Acidisarcina polymorpha: one gene and its partner. The protein of the gene in region 1 interacts with the protein of each later gene in a pairwise test. Links are inferred from orthologs where the notes say so. Each region holds a gene or a part of one and is shown on either strand. Other genes may lie near its edges. The genes, in order: ACPOL_RS30450 and ACPOL_RS23230.

Region 1 (11,105 bases):
CTTCTGCAGGCCGGCCATGATGACCTTTACGTTGGGCCGGTGTTTATCGGGAACGAGATTAACCCAGAACCAGCCGTTGTTCTGCGAATCCACGCCAGCGAGGTTGCTTTGCATCCACGGAATGGTTGCGAGAATCTTGTTGACCTCTTCGCCATAAGCAATCATGCGATCGAAAGAGTTATCTTGCGAGGCCTCAAGGGTGCCCCCAAAGTTGGGCACGTCCACGGCGGGGATAAAGCTTTTGGGAACGACGACGAAGAGGCAGGCGGTGAGCACGGTCATCGCGACACTAACGAGGATGGTGGCGCGCCTATGGCGCAAGACCACGTCCAGCGAACGCCGGTATGCCTCCTGCATGGCGGCGTAGAAGCTCTCCGAACGCTCTTGAAACCAGTGGCCTGCGGTTTCGCGCGAGCCGAGGAAGCGGCTGCATAGCATGGGTGTGAGCGTGAGCGCCGTGAGTGCGGAAAGCAGTATCGACACGGAGATCGTCACTGCGAACTCGCGAAGCAGGCGGCCCAGGATGCCACTTAGAAAGACTATGGGCAGGAAGACGGCGACCAGAGAGATCGTCATTGAGATGATGGTGAAACCGACCTCGTTGGCACCGTCGAGCGCGGCCTGCATTCGCGACTTGCCCATCTCGCGATGACGCACGATGTTCTCAATCATGACGATGGCGTCGTCGACGATGAAGCCGACGGAAAGAGTTATTGCCATCATCGAAAACATATCTACCGAATAACCAAGCAGCCGCATGACGATGAAGGATCCGAGGATGGAAAGCGGGATGGTCGCGCTGGCGACGATTGTCGAAGACGCGGTTCCGAGAAATAAGAAGATGACCAGCACGACCAGAACGATGGTGATGATCAGGGTGCGATTGACCTCGGCGATCGATTCGCGGACCAGGTCGGCATCGTCGGCGACCTTACCAAAGGAGACCCCCGGCGGCATGGAATCGCGCAGCGAGGAGATAACGGCCTTTACCTTGTCGGCGACTTCGACAGTGTTGGCGCCGGGCTGTTTCCGCACCGCGAGGATGACGCTACGCCGCCCATTGATCCAAAACCGGCTCCTGTCACTCCTTGAGCTATTGAAGACGTTGGCGACCTGACTCAAGCGAATGGGAGATCCGTCGCGGTAAGCGACGACCATTTGGGAAAACTCCCCGGCCGAACTGAGCTGGCTATTGGCCTGCAGGGAGAAGTCCTTGTTGTCGCCGTAGAGAGTACCCGATGGCAGGTTGGTGCTGTTGCTGGTGAGCGCGGTGCGAAGCTGCTCAAGGTCGAGCCCATAAGCTGCCAGCCTGGCCGGGTCGGCCTGCACGCGAATCGCGGGGGCTTCCGGTCCGTAAACCTCTACCTGAGAGACGCCGCTCACCATGGAGACGCGCTTGGCGAAGATCTGATTCGCGTATTTTGCGAAGTCGTCGAGGGCGATTGTCGTTGATGACATCTCGAGCCAGAGGATCGCCCTCTGTGCTGGATTCACCTTTGAGTAGGAGGGCGGCGAGGGCATACTTGCGGGGAGCGCGCCCGCGGCGCGGGAGATCGCCGCCTGGACATCCTGCGCGGCCGCGTCGACGCTCCGATTCAAATCGAACTCAAGAGTGATGTTGGTTTCGCCCACCGCACTGGTGGAGGCCATGTGTTCGATGCCGGGGATGGTTGAGAACTCACTCTCGAGCGGCGTGGCCACAGTGGATGCCATAGCGTCGGGATTTGCCCCTGGCAAACCAGCCTGAACGTGGATGGTCGGGTACTGGACCTCGGGCAGGTTGCTGACTGCGAGGGAATTGTAACTGAGCAGACCGAAGCCGGCGATGGCCGCGCTCAGCAGCGTGGTCGTGGTCGCGCGGCGAATGAAGAAGTCAGTGAAACGCATCATTGGACACCTTGCTTAGCATTGGCGGCGTTCGCAGTCACGGCGTTACCGTTGGTTTGGAAGCCGGCGGTTGGCTGTGCGAGGCATCTAACAATGTGACTGTCGCACCGGCCGTAAGCCGGAGCTGCCCTTCGGTGACTACCACGTCGCCCGGCTTGATGCCGCCGCCGATAATTGCTTCTTCGGGGCCGGTCGTTGGCCGGTAGGTCCGCAGCACGGTCACAGGCGCAATCGAAGCCTTCCCAGATTTGACCAGCCAGACGTATTTGCCGTCGAGGCCATCCTGAATAGAGGATTCTGGCACCACCGTTCTGCCCGCCTCCACGCCAAGGCGGAAGCGCACATTGATATACTCCCCCGGCCACAGGGCGTTGTCGGCATTCAGGAACACAGCCTTGAGCCGGATCGTGCCGGTGGTTGCATCGACGGTGTTGTCGATGAAGGCGAGATGGCCTTCCATCCCGGCTGCGCTACCGGCGGCCGCATCAAGGCTTGCGTTTACTGTCAGTTGCCCCGCCGCGTTGAGGCGGCGCACCTCGGGCAGACTCTGTTCGGGAATTCCAAAGGTGACATAGATGGGCGCCAGTTGAAGCAGGGTGACGAGGGTAGTGTCGTTGTCTCGCACCATGTTGCCGGTCTTCACGGTCACCGCGCCGGCGCGCCCGCTGATCGGCGCGACCACATCTGTAAAGTGCAGTTGCAGCTGAGTCTCGGCAAGCCGCGCCCGGTCGGCCCTGATTGTGCCTGCCGCGGCCTCGACCGCCGCCTGGTCGGCGCGCTGGGCTGCGCCGGCAGTCTCGCTGGCGGTGACCAGCTGGTCGACGCGCTGCCCGGAGATTACGCCGAGTGTCCCAAGGCGCCGGGCAACATCCGCCTCTGAATGGCTCTGCTTTTCTGCGGCGGTGTCACGCGCCACAACTGCGCGGGCCTGCTCTTCCATCGCGGCGTCGCGTTCAAAGTTTGCCTGCTCTTCCAGCGTTTGACGTTCGAGCGTCTCGCGGTCGATGGTGAAAAGCAACTGGCCCTTAGTTACGTTTTGTCCTTCGACGAAGGCGACAAGGTTGATTTGCCCGGGCACCCGCGACTTGACCTCAACGCGTTCCATCGCCTCGACGTTTCCGACAGCTGCGATGTCGACGGGAACATCCTCGGAGACCGCCCGCACGGCGCGGACCGGTACCGCCTCGGTTGCGGCTGGTTTCGCTTTGGCTGCGACTCGAGTGCAGGATGTCAGGGGAAGACACAGTGGGGCTCCGAACAAAACGTATTTGAGGAGGGACAAGATGCCGTGGTGCTTCACGCTCGCGATACCTCAGAGCCAGGATCCGGGCTTGTTTCGCGCGTGACCATCGGTATGCAGCCGGGGTTGCAGTAAATGCAGTCAGCGCTCTGGAATTGGCGGCGAGAGAGTGATGTGCTTTCACCCCTGGCATCGAGGCTCGCTCCCTGCAGAAACTATGGGGTTCCCTGCAAAGAGCTGGCCATGGTGGTCCCGGAGTACGATTCTGGAAGGAACGATGGTGCTCGGGATTCATCGGAGAAGGAAGGAAGCAGATGAATGCACTCACGGCTGCACACGAGTTACCCCAGGCTTCATCCAGCAAGCAGGCGAACGCACCGCAGGCCGGCCGCGCCGAATCTGTCTGGAAACGTCCCGGTGGCCTGCAGGCAGGGCTGCGACTGAACGGCCATGCCGTGATCTTTTCTGTCGCGACTGCTCTCGCTCTTGCGACTGCCGCTGAATGCCAGTCAGTGACTCATCGTCCATCCCTCATATACGGAGCGGTGCTTTGGCTGTGGTGGGCGTGCATTGCCAGCGCGATGTGGAAGCTGAGCCAGCACCTGGCCTTTGCCTCCAGCTTTTCTTTCAAAGCGATTTCGATTCATCTGCTGGTGGGGTCAGCGCTTGGCGTCGTCCATCTGCTGCTGCTGGGCAGCCTTGGGTTCATCGATCCAGGCTGGCAGTCTTCTCCGTTGGCGATTTGGACGAGCATGCTGAACGTCAATCGCTTCGGCATGGAAGTGCTGCTCTATGGATTTCTCTTCGGAATGATTGGGACCATCCAGTTCCAGATTCGTGCGCAGAAGGATGCCTTGGCCGCCGCGGAACTGCAGAAGCAGCTCTCCACGGCACACCTGCGGGCATTGCAGATGCAGATGGAACCCCACTTTCTCTTCAACACCCTGAATGCCATCACTACCCTGGTTGAGTTTGGGCGGCAGAGGGAAGCAGCTTCGATGCTTTCTCACCTCAACGCGATTTTGCGGAGCACCCTGCAGAGAACTACTCCGGAGAAGGTGCCGCTCTCGCAAGAGTTGGAGATCATGGAAAATTACCTCGCGATCGAGCAGGTTCGTTTTGCCGATCGGCTGCGTGTCGAGATCAAAGTAGAGCCGGGCGCCCTCGATGGGCTGGTCCCTTGTTTCCTGCTTCAACCTATCGTAGAGAATGCGATTCGGCATGGAATCGCGAATTGCGAGAGCGAAGGTCTGGTCGAGGCTTCGGCGCGGCGCGAGGGGTCTACGTTGCTCCTGCGTGTGCGCGATTCGGGGAGTGGCTCAGGCGGAGGCGCTGCGCTGCAGAATGGCCATGGCATCGGACTAAAAAACACGCGCGAGCGGCTCGCGCATTTCTACCTGGACGGCTATTCGATGAAAGCGCAGCCGGTGGAATCGGGCGGCTTTGAAGTCGCGATCGCCATCCCCTATGAACGCGGCTGAAGATGAAGCTGAAGACGATCATTGCCGACGATGAACCGCTGGCGCGCGAACGCCTCAGGTTTCTGTTGTCGGGCGACGATGAGATTTGTGTCATCGGAGAATGTCGCAATGGAAGAGAGACGGTAGCGAGCCTCAAAGAGAGACGAATCGACGTGCTCTTTCTCGACATTCAGATGCCGGGAAGGGGAGGGTTTGAGGTCCTCGAGCAGGTCGGTCCGGCGTATATGCCGGTAACGGTTTTCGTGACGGCGCACAATCAATATGCGGTGAAGGCGTTCGAGGTCCACGCGCTGGACTACTTGACCAAGCCGGTCGAACGGGAGCGCCTGCAGGCGACCCTGGCCCGGGTAAAGGAACGGATTGCGTCGAGCGCCGCGTTGTCGAATCAGGAGCAGCTCAAGTCCGTACTGGAAAATCTGGGGAACGGCGCGAGGAACGAATATCCAAGACGTCTGCTCATTCCCGGCGGCAGGAGGGACTGCTTCGTCAATGTCGATGAGATCGAGTGGATCGAGGCCGCAGACTATTACTGCTGCCTGCACGTCGGTGCGAAGAGCCTCATGCTGCGCGAGACGATCAAACAACTTGCAGAGACTCTCGACCCGGAGAAGTTCGTCCGCATTCATCGCTCTGTCATTGTGAATGTGGAGAAGGTGCAAGAGATCTTTCGCGAGGGGCGCAGCGAAGGCTCGGTGAGTCTGGCCAACGGGCAGCGGTTAAAGATGAGCAAGGCCGGGTGGCAACAGTTGCTTGCGGTCACCAGGAGTTGGTCCCCTTGACGGGCGAAGAAGCTGAAACGGTAAGGAATTCAGCCTGAATATTTTGCGAAGCGGAATGGAGTTACAATCAAAATTAACCCCGCGACTTGCGGTGGTTCCCTGCACGAAGCGCAACGTTAGCTGCAAACAACTGGAACCCTCTGACCGGACCTGCCAAGTTGGTATTGGTTGGATATTTGGAGGACGGCATGTGTGGGCACCCACACCAGTCCGGCGTACTCAATGAGCGTTGACGGCATTCTCAATTTCATTCAATCGTTGTTAGAAAAGCTGGGCATGCAGCATTATGAGCACGCTATTTCGCTTTGGCTGTTTTTTGCTGCCTGCGGAGTTGCGGAGCTGTGCATCAGCTTTTCAATCTGTACACCGCTCGAACGGTACCGGCCGCTCACGAGTTGGTCCAAACGCAACTGCATCGCGGCGGACGTGATCTATGCGTTCTTTGTCCGCATCGTGCTTTATCCGCTCATCGCGTTCTTTGAATACGATTGGCTGCACCGGCAGCTCAATGGATTTCTGCAGGCCCACGCGATCACCCCGCCGTCCCTTTCGCGACTGTTGCCTTTTCTCGTGTCGTGGCCCGCTATCGTCTTCATCGCGAACTTCACTCTTCTCGATCTAGCCGACTATTGGCGTCATCGTCTCTCTCACAGGTATGGGTGGTGGTATGGCATTCACTCCCTTCATCATGCCGAAGACCAGATGACCTTCTGGTCCGATGACCGCTCGCACATATTGGAAGACGCGATCACTTATGTGTGGCTGATCTTAGTGGGCCTGACTATCGGGGTGCCGTCGCTTCAGTTTCCCTTCCTCATTCTTTGCTTCCGGCTTCTCGGCAGCATCTCCCACGCAAACACCCGGGTTGGCTACGGATGGCTTGGGGGACACATCTTTGTCTCCCCGCAATTTCATCGCACGCACCACGCGCTGCGTGCCGCTGGGAGGCGCAGCTGCAACTTCGGAACTACCTTGTCCTTGTGGGACATTTCTTTTGGGACTGCCAGATTTCGCGACAACACCGTCGAGACTGGCGATGCCGGAGCCGAACCTGCTCTAGTCAGCGGCTCATGGGGAGAACAGCAGCTTGCAGGCTTTCGCCGCATGATCCGCTTAGCCAGGCGAGGAAAGAAGACGCCGTCCATGAGGGCTGCATGATCTGCGCTTTTTCACGAGAATGGACAGGCCGTGTTCTTGATCAAGGCAGGCTGGGAGTCCAAGTCGAAAATAGCTGGAAGCTGGAGGCGTATGAACAATACAAAGCCAGGCTTCGCAACCCCGAGTATCCCTGTTTCTTCGGCCAGAGTGCCGAGGCCCGCGGAGAGATGATTTACACGTTCGTCGCGCAGGATGGCCTAAATCAGTTTGTGACCAACATGCGGCAATTTGTCAGCCTCATTGGCGCTCCTCCTCATGAACGCTCGAGCCTGGCCGCGTTCTTCGAGCCCGATCCATCGATGACTGACCACCATGCCTTCGTGGCGCGCTTCTGGCAGACACTGCAGTTCCTTCACGAGCACGATCAAGCTCCGGCCATAGACAGGACGCCCGACGAGCCGCTCTGGGAGTTCGCGTTTGAGGGTTGCGAGATGTTTGTGGTGGGAGCATCCCCCACCTACCGGCGCCGGCGTAGCAGAAATCTCGGTCCAGGCGCGGTGCTTATCTTCCAGCCGAGAGTCCTGTTCATTGACCCGGCAACATCGCAACCAATCGCCGCCTCGGTCCGGCAGCGCATACACAAGCGCATGTTGGCTTATGACGAAATGGCGGTACATCCTGACATTGGGTTTTACGGGAACCTCACGAATCGTGAATGGAAGCAGTATGCGCTTCCTGACGACAATGAAGCGGAGACCGGTACGTGCCCGTTCCACACGCGTAGCGCATCTCCGACACATCACACACTTTCAGCATGATGTAACCGGCTGCCCTCGATTTTCACTATCAGGCGTACATCACGGTTGATGAAGATGGCTTTCGGCCAACTCCATTCCTTTTTCGCTTCTTGGAATCATGTCTTCGTCCTCAAGCTCGGGCCGGATGGTTCGCGCTAACTCCCCCGCGCGTTGATAGTGGTCGAATGCCTCGCCCCATTGCTGCTTCAAGATGAGCGTGTCAGCCAGGTTGAGTTGCGTGATGGCGGAGTCCGGTGCGAGCTTGACGGCCTCCTGCGCGGTAGCGAGAGCCGCGTCCGCCTGGCCGGCTTTGAGGAGGTCGCCTGTCTTTCGCACGTCCACCAGGGCTGCCATTAATGGCACGGCAAACCGTCCGTGATAGACATAGACTCCATCCTGAATTACCGCTGCCGGCTTCAATCCGACAAATGGATTGAACCAGTTTAACGGTCCGTCTCCCGACTCGACGCCCTCCAGATCACTGTCGCTGATCAGAATCGTCCCGTCGATCACCGGGGGAACGTCCATTGGCAATCTGAACCACCAGAGCGAACTTCCGGTCGGCAGTCGCTTGCAATTGACGCCGTAGTCGGAAGGCTCAACCGCTCCGTCCGGGAAATAGGCAAACCAACAGTCCTGAATGTGATTTTGATCCAGGTACTGTTTCACCGCCTTCAGCTGCTGCCCCCAATCGACGTTCGCATCGCTGAGGTAGCGATGAACCTGCGAGGGTCCACCCCACGCCTCATTCCCGTAGGCCATGTACGCGGGAGCGGAGCGGGCCGAAGTAAGAACCTGCCACAGCAGCAGCGCCGCTGCGACCGCAGCCCAGCCCCGGCTACGAACGATCGCGTGCGCGATCGTGACGCCCGCGAGAGCATAGAGAAACGGGAAGATCGGCATCAGGTGCCGTGCGCCAATATCCATATGCGACGTGGTCACCAGCGCGAAATAAAACACGACGGGAATCAGCAGAAAGCACAGCTCGCGCGCATGCCGATCCTGACGCCGAAGCCAGAAGAACGGAAACAACGCCAGTGAAAACAACAACGGGAGCGTGGATTTGATGAGAAACGCAACGGGAAAGTACTGCCATGGTCCATGACGGTACATTCTTCCGAAGAAGTAGCTGGTGTACTCCCACTCTGTCTTCTTGGTATTGGCCAGTCCCCAGATATATCCCTCGGGCAGCAGGTGAAACTTAGAAACCGCCGATAGCTCCGCAGCATTGGTCTTATTCGGCATAGAGGCAACATAGGGCCCGAGACTCGGCGAAAGCTCTTTGCCACCCGGAGCCGGTGCGTAGCGAAACCCGTAGAATGCCCAGGTCACCACCCAAGCGCAGAGCAGAATCGCCGCGCACGCCATCAGGCGCTTTCCCAGCACCGTCCAGCTTCGTGCGAGCAGCGCTTCGACTCCGGCGAGGAGCACGAGCATCGGGAAGACGAAGATCCCTGTAAATTTTGCGGTCATCGCGAGTCCCGTCGCCAGACCAACAACAAGAAGACGCGGAAGTTTCGGAACCTGGGAATAGCGGTAGAAGGCGTATACAGATCCGAAGATGAAGCAGGCACTGCCAACATCAGTCGACACCAAGGCGCCATGCGCGAGCACGAGCGGGTCAAAGGTGAACAGTGACAGAGCGGCCAGTGCGGCGATACCGCCGAACATTTCTTGGGTTGCCATGTAAAGCAGCACGGCCAGCAGCAGTGCAAACAACATGCATGCCATACGCGCTGGAAAGAGAACGCGGTCTCCGCCATTTCCGAAGACAAACAACCGGCCGTCTAGGAAGGCTTCAAGCCCTTGAGACTTTCCTAGGTCAGGCGGAACCTGAAGATGCATTCGCAGCAGCGGGAGTGCAGCCGTAAGCTTCACCAGCGGCGGCACTTCGGCATTCAACCGGTAATCATGCTTCGTCCAGATGTTGTAGCCGTCGTACAGGTGATGCGCCTCGTCCCAGTTCGCCGAGTACACCCGCGCCACGTGCACAAGTTGCAGTGTGAAGACGAGAAGGAGCACCGTCACCGCGAGGGTCCGATAATGGCGGTTGAATGGAAGTGAGGGCAATCTCAAGGACCGGCTCTCCTGTCGATCACGGGTTCAAATTCAAAATAGAGTTGAATATAAATCCCGTCGCGATGATGACTGCCCAATCAATCTTCCATATCCGGCCGATTGAGACCGTTGCTGCGCCTTTTGGAAGGAACGAAGACCGATTCTCGATTCGAAAATGAGCGAAATGCCCGCGGCCGTTTAGGCAGCGCACATACTTGTGATCTCAGTAGGGTTGATTCACCAGGAGCATTCGGCGAAGACCGGCTGATCGATCGCGTCAGCTTCCGTAGCAGTGATTCCGTCCGTGAGGCGGTTCGAAAAGAAATCCTCAACCGCATCGAGAACCGCAGGGCCTGACTTGCATTCGTAGATAGCCTTGCGAAGCGCGCCTCCACCGGGCACTCCATGAGTGAACCAGGAGGCGAACTGCTTCATCTTGCCGGGGGCGTAGTTGCGGCCCTCGTAGCCGGTGCCTTGACCTTCGCCATCGTCGCCCGCTTCGGAGGCGGTTTCGAGCAGCATCCGAAAATAGGCACGAATGATGCGATAACGGTCCAGCTCCGTCGGCTGATCGTAGCGCCCGAGGGCGGTGTATTGCGCGATCTGGCGAAAGATCCACGGATTCGACGGAGCAGCGCGGCCGATCATCACCGCGTCGCAACCGGTTTGGGCGACCATGGCTACGGCGTCTTCGGGGGTGCGGATGTCTCCGTTGCCGATGACCGGAATGGAGACAGCGTCTTTCACGGCGGCGATGTGCTCCCAGCGTGCCTGGCCGGAGTAGCCCTGTTCCCGGGTGCGGGCGTGAAGCGCGACCGCATTGAGCCCGGATTCCTCCGCCAGACGGGCAAGCTCAACGCAGATGATTTGCTCATCGCTCCACCCGAGACGAAACTTGACGGTGAAGGGAATCGTGACGGCAGCCCGGATCGACTCGAAGATCTTCCCAATCAGCGGCAGGTCGCGGAGCAGCCCGCTGCCTCCGTTGCAGGCGACGACCCGCTTGGCCGGGCAGCCGAGATTCAAGTCCACGATATCGAAGCCGGTGTCCTCGACGATCCGTGCGGCGTCGGCAAGCGTGGCTGGGTTCGAGCCGAAGAGTTGTGCGGCAATCGGGTGTTCGTCTTCGTAGAAGGTGAGATAGCGTTTGCGTTTTGATTCGCGCATTCGGGCTAGACCATCCGCCGAGGTGAACTCGGTCATGATCAATCCGCAGCCCGACTGCTGGTTGGTAATCTCGGCGTCAACGCTGGTTGCGTCCGAAACCGAAGACAAGTCCAGTTTGGCCTCACCGACTTGGGGAGCGGGCGTTGTAAACAGGCTGGCATTGCGGATGAAGCGGCGAAAGACGGTGTCGGTAACTCCAGCCATGGGCGCGAGAACGGTCGCCGGAGCGATCGCGACACCACCGATGTCGAAGGAGGCGGGGACGCGCGCGTGCTCTGGCATTAAGTGCTCGAGCGGGTTGTCCCAGTCCTTCTTCATCGAAACTTTTCGTCTGGACATCAGATCCTATTCGTGTCGAAAACGGGTCGGAGCACTCTGCAACGAAAAAGCCCCCGCCGCAGCGGAGGCTTCTCCCTGTCCCGCGATCCGGTTACTTGGCGGCAACCGCTTTGCCAGCATCCGATGCGGCGTATTTGCGGCGGAAGCGTTCTACGCGACCGGCAGTGTCGACCAGCTTCTGCTTGCCGGTGAAAAACGGATGGCATTGCGAGCAGATTTCGACGTGAATGTCGCCCTTATGGGTCGAACGGGTAGCGAA
Region 2 (5,362 bases), 1.6 Mb from region 1 along the record:
ACGACCCGATATCCATACACGCTGCAGTTGACCCTCGCCGCCCTGATCGTGGCGTTGCTGCTCGCCATACCTGCCGGAGTTACGGCGGCTCTTCACCGCGGTCGCTGGCAGGACCGCCTACTCGGCATCGTCAGCCTGCTTGGCCTCTCGTTCCCCGCACTCGCGCTCGGGCCCATCTTCCAATTGCTTATCTCGATCAAATTAGGCTGGCTCCCCGTCTCCGGCGCCGGCGGCATCAGTCATCTTATTTTGCCGGCCGTCACCATGGGCGGAGCACTCGCAGCCATTCTGACTCGCATGGTCCGCACGGCAATGCTCGAAGAACTTGGCCAGGACTACATCCGCACCGCTCGCGCCAAGGGCCTCACGGAAAACACAGTCGTCTATAAACACGCCCTGCGCAATGCCATCATCCCGGTACTCACGCTGGTCGGATTGCAGTTCGGCGCGCTGCTCGCCGGAGCGATTGTCACTGAGACCATCTTTAGTTGGCCCGGGATTGGGAGGCTCACCGTGTCCGCCATCTCGAACCGTGACTATGCGCTAGTCCAGGGATGCATTCTGGCGGTTGGGCTGACCTATGTCATGGTGAACTTGATCACGGATCTGCTGTATACGGTAGCGAACCCAAGAATCCGGGTCTGAACCGGATCAATCTCCATGGAAAAACGAGGATCAAGATGAAGGACCTTCCCAAGGTCATCACCCTGAAGTCAGAATCTCCGGCCCATCTGGGATACGACAACCATCCCATCGCAGAGATCAACGACCACGTGGTGCGTATCTCCACAATGACAGAACCATACCCTTGGCATTTCCATCCCAACTCCGACGAGACATTCCTGGTGATTGAAGGACGGCTGACCATCGAATTTGAAGGTGGATCGCTCGAACTCGATCCCGGGCAAGTGCTCACCATTCCTCGCGGGGTTCGCCATCGGACTCGGCCAGGTGGCGCGCGATCCGTGAACCTCACCTTCGAGCTGGCAGGCACGGAAACGATCAGCGTCTGAGATCAAAATCCTCAAAGCAAGAGAGCCAGTCGTTGCCAAGCGAAATCCAGTGCCTCATTCAAGCGGTCCTAGGCTTGAGGGGGATTCTCAAAGCTTAAGATGCTTGAACGGCCGTGCAGGTTTTCCCGCATAGTCCTTCACCACCTGCCCATGCCCCAGCAGCCGGTACTTATATGTCACCAAACCCTCGAGTCCGACCGGACCGCGGGCATGCAGCTTACTCGTGCTGATGCCAACTTCCGACCCGAACCCGTAGCGAAAGCCATCCGAAAAACGCGTCGAACAGTTATGCAGAACGTTGGCTGAATCGACCTCGTCCAAAAAGCGCCGGGCAGCGTCGGCATCTTCGGTGACGATGGAATCGGTATGGTGCGACCCGTAGCGTTCGATATGGTCAAGAGCCTCATCCAGGTCATCGACTACGCGAACGGCCACAACCAGGTCGGAATACTCGGTGTGCCACTCATCGTCCCCAACTAGGTCAACCGCATGACCTGACAGGAAACCGCGCGTGCGCCCGTCTCCTCGAATCTTCACCTGTTTGGCTTCAAGAGCATCCGCCAACGCCGGCAAAGCTGCCTCGGCAATCGCTCGATGAACGAGAATCGTCTCCGCCGCATTGCAGACCGCCGGATACTGCACCTTGCTATCGACCGCAATCGCAATAGCCATGTCCAAATCCGCCGCGGCGTCGATGTAAACGTGGCAGACTCCGTCGGCATGGCCTAGCACAGGGATGTCGGTGTTGTTCTGAATGTGCTGCACCAAGGCGTTCGACCCGCGCGGAATCACCAGATCGATGGTCCCACTCAGCTTGAGCAATGCCTCGACCGGAGCACGCCCGTAGACGCCGCTCACCGCCGCCTCATCCACCAGACCAGAGCCCCGCAAAGCCTCATGGATCGCCACAAGCACCGCGGCCATGGTTCGCTCCACTTCCCTGCCGCCCTTGAGAATAACCGCATTTCCCGACTTGATGGCCAGCGCGCTGATTTGAGTGATGGCGTCGGGACGGGCCTCAAAGATAATCGCGAGCAGGCCAAGCGGCACACTGACCTTTTCGAGAATCAGCCCGTCGTCGAGCAGCGTCCGCTGCAACATCTTCCCGGCCGGATCGTCCAGCTTGGCAACCGCTCTGACACCGTCGATCATGCCTTGCAACTTTTCCGGAGATAGTAACAGCCGCTGATACAGAGCTTTTGACATCTCGCCGCGGTCGACGGCGACCCGCGCCTCAGCCGCGTCTTCTTCGTTTGCCCGAAGCACCTCCGCGACATGGCGCTCAAGAGATGCGGCAATTCGTGACAGTATTTGATCTTTATCGGAAGCGGAAAGAGAAGCCAGCTTGCGCCCCGCTCGTTTAGCTGCGAACGCCAGCTCTGCAACATCGCCTGCCTTCACCGGTTCTACGGCCGCCGCGCTCATCTCGACCCCTCTTTGAAGAAGACCGTGCCTGCCGTCTCGCCGGCGCACACCCGCTCAACCACCCCAGGCGTCCGGCCGCTCGCGATGATTGCCAGCTTGCCTGCGTCCATCACCATGCGCGCGGCTTCGACTTTCGTGAGCATGCCTCCTCGACCGCGGCCATTCGCCGCTCCAGCAGCGGCAATAAGTTCCGGAGTAATCTCGTTCACCTCGGAGATCAACTCCGCTTCAGGGTCGCTGGGATGCTTCGAATACAAGCCGCTTACATCGGAAAGCAGGATCAACAAATCGGCGTCCATCTTGGTCATCACCAATGCGGAAAGTTTATCGTTGTCGCCGAAAATTCGTTGGCTCTCAGCGAAGTCTCGGCCAATAGGACTTCCCCCAGGCCGCTCCAATTCAAGGGTCGAGACGGTATCGTTTTCATTGATCACCGGCACAACCCCCAGCGTCAACAGCGTTTCCAGCGTCGCCCTCAGGTTGGAATAGCGCACCGGATCGAGGAAGTCGTCTTCGGTCAACAGAACTTGCGCAGTCGCCACATCGAAGTGCTGAAAGCCGCTCTCGTAGAGCGACATCAACTGGCTCTGACCCACCGCGGCGCACGCCTGCTTCATCGCCAATTCAGTCGGAGACGACTCCATACCCAGGCGCCTCACCCCTAGCGCGATCGCGCCGGAGGAGACAAAAATGACGTGTTTGCCATCCCGGCGAAGGTTGATCGCCGACTCGACCAGCGCATGAATCAGGCCCACAGCCGGCGCGCCGTCGTCGCGGATGATGACGTTCGTTCCCAGCTTGATCACAATACGCCGAGCCGACGCGACTCGTTCGCGTGCAGCATTAACGTTCGCAGCCTCAGCGAGTGCTTCTCGTTCGTTCAGCAGGTTGAGTGTGTTGGCCATGTGCTGCTTTGTCCCTCAGAAGGTGCGGCGATGACATTCCGGTCAAGCAAGAAAATAGGCGCCATCGGGTAGCATCTCCCAGTCGGCGCCTCTTCGTTTCGGTCAGAAATCTAGCCCGCTAAACTCACTTGACCGAGTCGGAGTGTGCCGCCAGGCTTCCCGGCATCGCGACCGACGTCGCCAGCATATCTTCCTTCCGCATGATCAGATTGGTCGCGTTCAAGCTGGCTAACTCGAAGCCGTGGCCATGGGTGATCGCGTCCGTCGGGCAGGCCTCGACGCAGTAGCCGCAAAAAATGCAGCGGTTGTAATCAATGTTATAGACCTTGGCGTAACGCTCGGCGCTCGAGATCCGGACTTCGTCGGTATTCTCCGCTGCCTCGATATAGATACAGTTCGACGGGCAGGCGGCTGCGCAGAGGAAACAGGCCACACACTTTTCCAGGCCATTTTCATCCCGCTGGAGCACGTGCGCGCCCCGGAAGCGGTCCTGAAATACCGCTCCCCGCAGCGGCCCTGGGCCGTCGGGATAGTTCTCAACCTCGGTCGGCTTCAGCATTTCTCCGAACGTGATGCTCATGCCCTTGGCAATGCCAGCGATGTTGCGCACAATCGACATAGGCTCAGTATACTGGAGGCCGGCGCTCTCGTCAGATTCACCCTCCATCCGGTTTTGCCGTATCGCTGTTTTGGGAGGTTGCCATGCGCCCCAACTCCGAACGCCTACATTCCGAGCCGAGATTTTGGACAACCTCCAAATCCGAGCCGCACCCGGCTCTCGACCCATCCAAAGAAGTCGCCGCCAAAATCCGCCGCCGCCACCGTCAGGAACCCGAACCGCTGCTCAAGCGCTGGCTCAACTCGCTGCGAGCCAAGCTCCGTCGTGCGACTCCACCGGAACCGCCGCAATGGCCCCTGGCTGGAGTCCGCCAGCCGCTTGGACGAGGGCCGAGGCCGAGGAGCGGCGCGGTGGCTTTGAAGGAGCCTTGGTGACGGTGAACATGCGGGGAACAGAAAAGCATCGATTCAAGTTCGGTGCAGCCGCTGGTCTCGTCTGTTCGCTCCTACTGGGAATGGCCCAGGTCTCCGCTCAGCAGCCGCGCACGGCCACGAACCCGGTTGTCGCCTCCGCTACTAACCCAGAGTTGCAGGTCATGGTGGACGGCCGGAGAACAGCACTTACCTTGGCCGAGTTCAAAGATCTTCCTCACAAAACCGTCAGCTACCACAACGCCCACACCAAAACCGACGAAACCTACTCCGGCGTTCCGCTCATCGACCTGCTCGCCAAGTACGGAGCACCCACCGGAGACAAGCTTCACGGCAAGGCGCTGTCGGACTACATCGTCGCCACCGGTTCCGACGGCTACAGGGCGGTGCTGGCGCTGGCAGAGACCGACCCAAGCTTCCATCCCGGAGACGTGATCGTCGCCGACTCCATGAACGGGCAGCCGCTCGATGCCAAGAACGGCCCGTTCAAGCTCGTCGTTACAGAAGACAAGCGCCCCGCCCGGTCCGTGCGCAATCTCGTCTCGATCGAACTGAAAGCCACGGTCTGAAAGCCTTGAGCTGAAGCCATAGACCTCCGCATCCGACCCATCCTGTCGAGTGTCAACGCGCTCTCTGACCGGTCCCCGCGAATCCCTTGCAAGCCGCGCTCTCCTGCCCGCCAGCAATCCCGAAGACCACATCGGCGCCCCTGCAAAGCCGCTGCTTCACCGGCAGCGCGTCCCGCCCGGTCACTGGCCGCGAAGTCCCCTGGTCGCTCAACGGGTCGATCCGGTATTCGAAGAGATATTCGCCGCCCCGGCTCGATTTCTTTTGCTCGGGATACGACGTCCAGGTATCCAGCACCACCCGCTGGTCGACGTTCATGAACAGCGCATAGACGTGGTCGCCGGCCGTGTCGGCGGAATAGATAGGCGCGCCGGCAATCTGGCGCCGCCATCGCGCGCCCCACCGCTTAGTCTTGCGGTCGATATAGAAAGCAGTGAGAAAGGTCGTCGCCTTGCACTGCGC

What was found.
Region 2: the proteins of ACPOL_RS30450 (region 1) and ACPOL_RS23230 interact in binary tests that used the Escherichia coli proteins (3 or more experiments, as listed by UniProt). The link is inferred for Acidisarcina polymorpha from one-to-one orthologs.

The regions. Positions count from the first base shown.
Region 1 is NZ_CP030840.1:7,078,604-7,089,708, reverse strand. The notes cover bases 3,630-6,498. They hold ACPOL_RS30450 (LytR/AlgR family response regulator transcription factor), read left to right. Parts: upstream 3,630-4,610; coding sequence 4,611-5,387; downstream 5,388-6,498. Other genes in these bases: ACPOL_RS30445 (sterol desaturase family protein), read left to right, coding at 5,580-6,498; ACPOL_RS30455 (sensor histidine kinase), read left to right, coding at 3,630-4,608. In the rest of the region: ACPOL_RS30465 (efflux RND transporter permease subunit), read right to left, coding at 1-1,890; ACPOL_RS30460 (efflux RND transporter periplasmic adaptor subunit), read right to left, coding at 1,925-3,169; more of ACPOL_RS30455, read left to right, coding at 3,442-3,629; more of ACPOL_RS30445, read left to right, coding at 6,499-6,545; ACPOL_RS30440 (YqcI/YcgG family protein), read left to right, coding at 6,542-7,303; ACPOL_RS30435 (ArnT family glycosyltransferase), read right to left, coding at 7,343-9,358; ACPOL_RS30430 (tRNA dihydrouridine synthase), read right to left, coding at 9,578-10,825; rpmE (50S ribosomal protein L31), read right to left, coding at 10,938-11,105. UniProt on the Escherichia coli protein: Member of the two-component regulatory system BtsS/BtsR, which is part of a nutrient-sensing regulatory network composed of BtsS/BtsR, the low-affinity pyruvate signaling system YpdA/YpdB and their respective target proteins, BtsT and YhjX.
Region 2 is NZ_CP030840.1:5,459,091-5,464,452, reverse strand. The notes cover bases 270-3,269. They hold ACPOL_RS23230 (glutamate-5-semialdehyde dehydrogenase), read right to left. Parts: upstream 2,439-3,269; coding sequence 1,101-2,438; downstream 270-1,100. Other genes in these bases: proB (glutamate 5-kinase), read right to left, coding at 2,435-3,269; ACPOL_RS23235 (cupin domain-containing protein), read left to right, coding at 681-1,013; ACPOL_RS23240 (ABC transporter permease), read left to right, coding at 270-645. Outside these bases: more of ACPOL_RS23240, read left to right, coding at 1-269; more of proB, read right to left, coding at 3,270-3,343; ACPOL_RS23220 (NuoI/complex I 23 kDa subunit family protein), read right to left, coding at 3,468-3,962; ACPOL_RS23215 (molybdopterin-dependent oxidoreductase), read left to right, coding at 4,252-4,902; ACPOL_RS23210 (hypothetical protein), read right to left, coding at 4,955-5,362. UniProt on the Escherichia coli protein: Catalyzes the NADPH-dependent reduction of L-glutamate 5-phosphate into L-glutamate 5-semialdehyde and phosphate. The product spontaneously undergoes cyclization to form 1-pyrroline-5-carboxylate.